Allosaccharopolyspora coralli: one gene and its partner. Each later gene encodes a partner of the first gene's protein in a complex. Links are inferred from orthologs where the notes say so. Each region holds a gene or a part of one and is shown on either strand. Other genes may lie near its edges.

Region 1 (3,728 bases):
CGTGCGCGTAGAAGCAGGTGTGTTCCTTGTTGGTGAACGCGTTGAGCTCGCCACCGACGGCGTCCATCTGTTCGGCGATGTCGACGGCGGTGCGCTTCTGCGTTCCCTTGAACAGGAGATGTTCGAGGTAGTGCGCCGACCCGGCCTGGACTCGCTTCTCGTCGCGAGACCCGACACCCACCCACAGCCCGACCGAGGCGGAGCGGACGCCGGCAACGGGTTCGGTGACGACCCGCAGTCCTCCAGGCAACACGGTCCGCCGCAGCGCCTGACCTCCGGTACCGCCGAGCGTCTTGGTCGTCCCCGGCCGCTGCAGATGCCCGGCCGCCCTAGCGTTGCGCTGTCCCATGTCTCCATCTCGTCGGCGCGGGTTCCACCACCATCGCCGCAGGTTCGGCTAATCCAGCCCGTCAGGCAACCGCCGCAGGCGGTTCCACCACCCCGGACTCAACCGGCACCGGGCAAAGCCAACCCCCGACAGAACGCAAGCCGGGCGACCAACCGGCAACACCGATCAGCCGCCCGACTCACAATCAGAATCACTCAGCAGCAGCCTCGGCAGGTGCCTCTGCCGAAGCCTCACCCGCCTCCGCGTTCTCCTCGTCGACGACGACGAGGCTGATCTTGCCGCGGCTGTCGATGTCGGCGATCTCGACACGCAGCTTGTCGCCGACGTTGACGACGTCCTCGACCTTGCCGATCCGCTTGCCGTTGCCGAGCTTGGAGATGTGGACGAGGCCGTCCTTGCCGGGCATCAGCGAGACGAAGGCACCGAACGCGGCGGTCTTGACCACGGTGCCGAGGAACCGCTCGCCGACCTTGGGCAGCTGCGGGTTCGCGATGGCGTTGATCTTGTCGATCGCGGCCTCGGCGGACGGGCCGTCGGCGGCACCGACATAGATGGTGCCGTCGTCCTCGATGCTGATGTCCGCGCCGGTCTCCTCGGTGATCGTGTTGATCATCTTGCCCTTCGGCCCGATGACCTCGCCGATCTTGTCGACCGGGACCTGCACCGTGGTCACGCGCGGGGCGTGCGGGCTCATCTCGTCCGGCGAGCCGATGGCCTCGGCCATCACCTCGAGGATGGTGAACCGGGCGTCGCGCGCCTGGCCGAGCGCCTGGGCGAGCACCTCGGACGGGATGCCGTCGAGCTTGGTGTCGAGCTGCAGCGCGGTGACGTACTCCTTGGTGCCCGCGACCTTGAAGTCCATGTCACCGAACGCGTCCTCGGCGCCGAGGATGTCGGTCAGCGCGACGTAGTGGGTCTTGCCGTCGACCTCGTCGGAGACCAGGCCCATGGCGATCCCCGCGACCGGCGCCTTCAGCGGGACACCGGCGTTGAGCAGCGACAACGTGGAGGCGCAGACGGAACCCATCGAGGTGGAGCCGTTGGAACCCAGCGCCTCGGAGACCTGACGCAACGCGTACGGGAACTCCTCACGCGTAGGCAGCACCGGGACGAGCGCACGCTCGGCGAGTGCGCCGTGGCCGATCTCGCGGCGCTTCGGGCTGCCGACCCGGCCGGTCTCCCCGGTCGAATACGGCGGGAAGTTGTAGTGGTGCATGTAGCGCTTGGTCGTTTCCGGACCGAGGCTGTCGATGGTCTGCTCCAGGCGCAGCATGTTCAGCGTGGAGATCCCCATGATCTGGGTCTCGCCGCGCTCGAACAGGGCGGAGCCGTGGGCACGCGGCACCACGCCGACCTCGGCGGAGAGGCTGCGGATGTCGGTCAGGCCGCGGCCGTCGATACGGACCTGGTCACGGATGATCCGCTGCCGGACGAGCTTCTTGGTCAGCGAGCGGAACGCGGCGCCGACCTCCTTCTCGCGGCCCTCGAACGCCTGGCCTTCCTCGACACCGACCCGCTCCAGCGTGGCCGCCTTGAGCTCGTCGGTCTTGTCGTCGCGGTCCTGCTTGCCGGGGATCGCCAGCGCCTCGGTGAGCTCGCGGGAGACGGCGTTCTCGACGGCGGTGTAGGCGTCGTCCTGGTAGGCGGGGAACACCGGGTAGTCGGCGGTCGCGTTGCCCGCGGCAGCGGCCAGCGACTGCTGGGCCTGGCACAGGGTGCGGATGAACGGCTTCGCGGCCTCGAGTCCGGCGGCCACGATCTCTTCCGTGGGGGCCTGCGCACCGGAACGAACCAGGTCGTCGGTGTGGTCGGTGGCCTCGGCCTCGACCATCATGATGGCGACGTCGTCACCGACGATGCGGCCGGCGACGACCATGTCGAACACCGCACGCTCGAGCTGCTCGTGGGTGGGGAAGGCGACCCACTGGCCGTCGATGAGCGCCATCCGGGTGCCGCCGACAGGGCCGGAGAACGGCAGGCCGGACAGCTGAGTCGACGCCGAGGCGCCGTTGATGGCCAGGACGTCGTACGGGTCCTTGGGGTCGAGGCTCATCACGGTGACGACGACCTGGACCTCGTTGCGCAGACCGTCGACGAACGACGGACGCAGCGGCCGGTCGATGAGCCGGCAGGTCAAGATCGCGTCGGTGCTCGGGCGACCCTCACGGCGGAAGAACGAGCCGGGAATGCGGCCCGCGGCGTACATTCGCTCTTCGACGTCGACCGTCAGCGGGAAGAAGTCGAGGTTGTCCTTGGGCTGCTTGGACGCCGTGGTGGCGGAGAGCAGCATCGTGTCGTCGTCCAGGTAGGCGACGACGCTTCCGGCGGCCTGCTTGGCGAGCCTGCCGGTCTCGAAACGGACGGTGCGCGAGCCGAAGGCGCCGTTGTCCAGCACCGCGGTGCTCTCGAACACGCCCTCGTCGACGGATTGTGCTTCGGTCACGGGGTACTCCTCGTTCTCGAGGACCCACGGCCGTGGTGGAGCGTTCCGGCTGAGCCGGCCATCGATCGAAGCTCTCGGGTGCTGTTCCGCTCCCGGGAGCCACTACCGAGGACCGGCGGACGCCTTCCCACTGCGGCGTGAGTCCTGTGTTGTTCTCGTGCGTCTACCAGGGTCTCGCCCCGGTGGGCGCCGCGCCCGGCGCCCGATGTTCCGTGGTCCTCACGAAACATCGAGGGGAGTGGCCGCGCGGCCACTCCCCTCGACAAAGCTCAACGGCGCAGGCCGAGTCGCTGGATCAGCGAACGGTAACGCTCGATGTCCACCTTCGTCAGGTAGTTGAGCAGCCGGCGACGGCGACCGACCATCAGCAGCAGGCCACGACGCGAATGGTGGTCGTGCTTGTGCGTCTTCAGGTGCTCGGTCAGGCCGGAGATCCGATTGGTCAGCAGGGCCACCTGGGCCTCGGCCGAACCGGTGTCCGTCTCGTGCAAGCCGTAGTCGGACAGGATCTGCTTCTTCTCATCAGTGGAGAGAGCCACGTGTGTTACTCCTTGTTTCGTGTGCCGTGCGAGGTGCTCGCCCGAACCGGCGTGGACCACGCCACGAACGGCCCGGATTCACCCCCGGTCGTCGCACGCCGAGGAAGAGCCCGGTGGGCGCACAGGATTCCCGGCCGCCACGGACTACAGCCGGATCCCGGACGCAGGATATCAGGGACTCCGCCGCCTCCCGGCTCACCCGGGCACGGAGACCCGATGCACCGTCCGGTACGTCCGAGTGCCGCCATCGACTTCACTGGCGATGAGGCTGAGTTCATCCGCGCCCCACCACGGCCCTGCGTAGGTCTCGAACAATCCGCGCAGCGCGGGTTTGTCCGTCGCGCCCGCCGACCAGCGGGCGAGTGTGAGGTGCGCCCGGTACTTGCCCGGGTCCGCG
Region 2 (3,631 bases), 2.0 Mb from region 1 along the record:
AACGCGAGCTCCAAGGATTGCTGGGTGTTCAACCGCGGGTCACACGCGGTCTCGTACCGGCCGGAGAGGTCGGTGTCGGAGATGTCCTGGGCGCCGCCGAGGCACTCCGTGACGTCCTCACCGGTCAGTTCGATGTGAATGCCACCGGGGTGTGTCCCGAGGTGGTGGTGCACCTCGAAGAAGCCCTGCACCTCGTCCACGACCCGGTCGAAGTGCCGGGTCTTGTACCCCGTCGATGCCTCGTGGGTGTTGCCGTGCATCGGGTCGCACTGCCAGATGACCTTGTGCCCCGAGGCCTCGACCTTCTCCACGATCGACGGCAGTACCTCGCGCACCTTGCCGTTGCCCATCCGCGCGATCAGCGTGAGGCGCCCTGGCTCGTTGTTCGGGTCGAGCCGCTCGACGTACTCGACCGCCTTCTCCGGGGTGGTCGACGGCCCGATCTTCACACCGATCGGGTTGGACAGCAGTTCGGCGAACGCGATGTGCGCGCCGTCGAGCTGTCGCGTGCGCTCCCCGATCCACAGGTAGTGGCCGGAGAGGTCGAACAGCCTCGGCTGGTCGCCGGACATGTCCAACCGCAGCATCGCGCGCTCGTAGTCGAGCACGAGCGCCTCGTGCGAGGCGTAGAACTCGACCGAGTGCAGGCTGGAGTCGTCGACACCGCACGCGGACATGAACCGCAGGCCGCGGTCGATCTCGGCGGCCACCGACTCGTAGCGCTCCCCCGCCGGCGAGTTGAGGACGAAGTCCTTGTTCCAGTCGTGAACCTTCGCCAACGCCGCCATACCCGCGCTGGTCAGCGCGCGCGAGAGATTCATCGTCGCGCTCGCGTTCGCGTAGGCGCGGATGAGCCGCGACGGGTCGTGCGCCCGGGATTGCTCGGTCGCCACGAGGGAGTTGACCATGTCACCGCGGTACGACGGCAGCCCGAGCGCGTCCAGTTCGCTGGACCGGGGCTTGGCGTACTGTCCGGCGATCCGGCCGAGTTTGACGACCGGCATGCTGGCGCCGTAGGTCAGCACCACCGCCATTTGCAACAACGTGCGAATGCTCGCTCGGATGTGCGGCTCGGTGTTGTCGGCGAACGTCTCCGCGCAGTCCCCGCCCTGGAGCAGAAACGCCTCGCCGTGCGCCACGGCGGCCAGGTGCTCACGCAGTCGCAACACCTCGGAAGGCACCGTCACCGGCGGCACGCTCTCCAGGACCGTCCGCACGCTGCGAACCTGATCCTCGGGCCACGTCGGCTGCTGCGCGGCGGGCCGCGCGAGGGCGTCGTCGAGCCGAGTGCGCAGATCCTGCGGTAGCGGGGGGAGTTCGGGAAGGGTGTCGACAGGAACGTCGACGGTCCAGTTCGCGCTCACACCGTCCAGGGTAGGCCGTGGCGCAGGTCGCCCATCCATCGGGAGGGCGTCTCCCACCAGCCGAGACATCCACTGGATCGAGTCCGTTCCGAGCTGAGAACTCCTCCGGAGGTCTTGCTCGGCGGGTCGGGCGGCGGAACCTTCGCTGCGGGGTCGATTTCTCGCGTCGCCACCTCACGCAGATCACTCCCCGCCCTCAACCGAACAGGACTTCGGCCTCTTCGTACCGCTGCAAGGGAACCGTCTTCAACGCCGCCGTGGCCGCCGCCAACGGCACCCGCACGATGTCGGTGCCTCGCAACGCGACCATCGTCCCGACGTCGCCGTCGGTGACCGCGTCCAGCGCGTGCAGGCCGAACCGGGTCGCCAGAACCCGGTCGGCGGCGGTCGGCGTGCCACCCCGCTGCACGTGGCCGAGCACGACGGCACGCGACTCCTCACCGGTGCGCTGCGCGATCCTGTCCGCGAGCCAGGTTCCGACACCGCCGAGACGCACGTGCCCGAACGCATCCCGTTCCCCGGTCTGCAACATCTCGCCGCCACCCTCGGGAACCGCTCCCTCGGCGACGACGATGATCGGCGCGTTCTGCCGCTCGAACCGTCGCTGCACCCACTCGCAGACCTGGTCCACGCTGAACGGCTTCTCCGGCCCGAGAATGACGTTCGCGCCACCCGCCAGTCCCGAATGCAGTGCGATCCAGCCCGCGTGGCGGCCCATCACCTCGACGACCAGCGCCCGATGATGCGACTCGGCCGTCGAGCGCAGCCGGTCGATGGCCTCGGTCGCGATGTGCACGGCGGTGTCGAAGCCGAACGTGTAGTCGGTGGCGTCGAGGTCGTTGTCGATGGTCTTGGGCACACCCACCACGGGCACGCCTGCAGTGTGCAGCCGCTGCGCCACCCCGAGGGTGTCCTCACCGCCGATGGCCACGAGAGCGTCGATGCCTTGCTCGGCGAGCGTCGCCTGCACCCGCGCGACTCCGTCGGCCTCGCCGTGCGGATTGGTGCGGGAGGAGCCCAGGATCGTGCCGCCCCGGTCCAGGACGTCCTCGACGTCGTCGACCCCGAGCGGCCGGCTGAGTCCTTCCATCGAGCCGCGCCACCCGCTGCGGAATCCGACGATCTCGTGGCCGTGGGTCTCGACGCCTTTGCGTGTGATCGCCCGGATCACCGCATTGAGTCCCGGGCAGTCGCCACCCCCGGTGAGGACTCCGATCCGCATGCCGCCTCCGCTCGTACTCGCCACTGTGATCGGTGCCACTCTGGCACGGGCTGGATCGGTGCAGCAAGCGTCAGCGGTCGCGCGGAATGAGAGTCGCGGTCAGGCACACTGCGTAGGCAGTTTCCACCGCCTAGTACACCAGCCACCCGCCGGTTCTCAGCGCTCTCCTCGCGAGGACACGATTTTCGCCGCCTAGGTCGCTACTCAAGAAAGCGTTCCCGCAGCGAGAGGGCGCTGAGGTTCCGCCACGGAACCACCCACGCCAATCAATCCCCGCATCTCATAGGTTCTCAGTGCACCGGGCCGCCACGCTTGCCGAGTTCCTCCTGGATCACGTTCCACTTCACGAGGTTGTGGCGCGCGTCCGCGAGCGCGTCGTGCGCGTCGGCAGGCGGCGACGGCAACGTCGGCTTCCCCGCGTCCTCCCACCGTTGCCGCAGGTCGCGGGTGAGCTTCGGTAGCTTCGACGGCAACGCGGGCATCGCCCCCCAGAGTTGGGCGAACGCGACGTGGTCGTAGGCGGAGATCCACGCCCACAGCTGGACGTCACCGTCATCCGCGGTCAGGAACTCGTAGAGCGCGTCACGAATCCGCGACCGGGACATCCACCGCGAGTCCGACGGCGGCGGCAGCTGAGGAAGGACGTTCCTGCGCACCCACTGACCGGCTTTGCTCTCGTCGAACTCGGTCGAGACCGCGTAGAACTCGCGCCCGTGTTCGTCGACGACACCGATCGACACCAGGTCGATGGTCCGGCCGTCCTCGATGAACTCGCAATCGTAGAAGAACCGCACCGGCCAACCCTAGACGGTCGAGAGTGCCCGGCCGACGGCTGCCCGACGGCACCTCAACCGGCACGTGTCTGGGGTACCCGGCCGCCGGAGGTGCGCGCGTCGTCGTCCTTCTGGTTGCCGTCGACTTCCCAACCCGCGATGTGTTTGCCCTGCGCGGCCAGGTCGTCCTTGGCCTTCGCAGCGTAGATGTCGACGTACTCCTGACCGGACAGCTCCATGAGCGCGTACATGATCTCGTCGGTGATCGAACG

What was found.
Region 2: GIY23_RS16715 (region 1) and GIY23_RS07745 share a complex: the UniProt entries of both Bacillus subtilis proteins name them as parts of the possible RNA degradosome complex. The link is inferred for Allosaccharopolyspora coralli from one-to-one orthologs.

The regions. Positions count from the first base shown.
Region 1 is NZ_CP045929.1:3,584,260-3,587,987, forward strand. Bases 167-3,178 are described here. They hold GIY23_RS16715 (polyribonucleotide nucleotidyltransferase), read right to left. Parts: upstream 2,793-3,178; coding sequence 540-2,792; downstream 167-539. Other genes in these bases: GIY23_RS16710 (M16 family metallopeptidase), read right to left, coding at 167-349; rpsO (30S ribosomal protein S15), read right to left, coding at 3,062-3,178. Also shown: more of GIY23_RS16710, read right to left, coding at 1-166; more of rpsO, read right to left, coding at 3,179-3,331; GIY23_RS23085 (2'-5' RNA ligase family protein), read right to left, coding at 3,527-3,728. UniProt on the Bacillus subtilis protein: Involved in mRNA degradation. Catalyzes the phosphorolysis of single-stranded polyribonucleotides processively in the 3'- to 5'-direction. Necessary for competence development in Bacillus subtilis.
Region 2 is NZ_CP045929.1:1,622,697-1,626,327, reverse strand. Bases 574-3,488 are described here. They hold GIY23_RS07745 (6-phosphofructokinase), read right to left. Parts: upstream 2,587-3,488; coding sequence 1,561-2,586; downstream 574-1,560. Other genes in these bases: GIY23_RS07735 (lysophospholipid acyltransferase family protein), read right to left, coding at 3,434-3,488; GIY23_RS07740 (polyadenylate-specific 3'-exoribonuclease AS), read right to left, coding at 2,877-3,380; GIY23_RS07750 (class II 3-deoxy-7-phosphoheptulonate synthase), read right to left, coding at 574-1,364. In the rest of the region: more of GIY23_RS07750, read right to left, coding at 1-573; more of GIY23_RS07735, read right to left, coding at 3,489-3,631. UniProt on the Bacillus subtilis protein: Catalyzes the phosphorylation of D-fructose 6-phosphate to fructose 1,6-bisphosphate by ATP, the first committing step of glycolysis.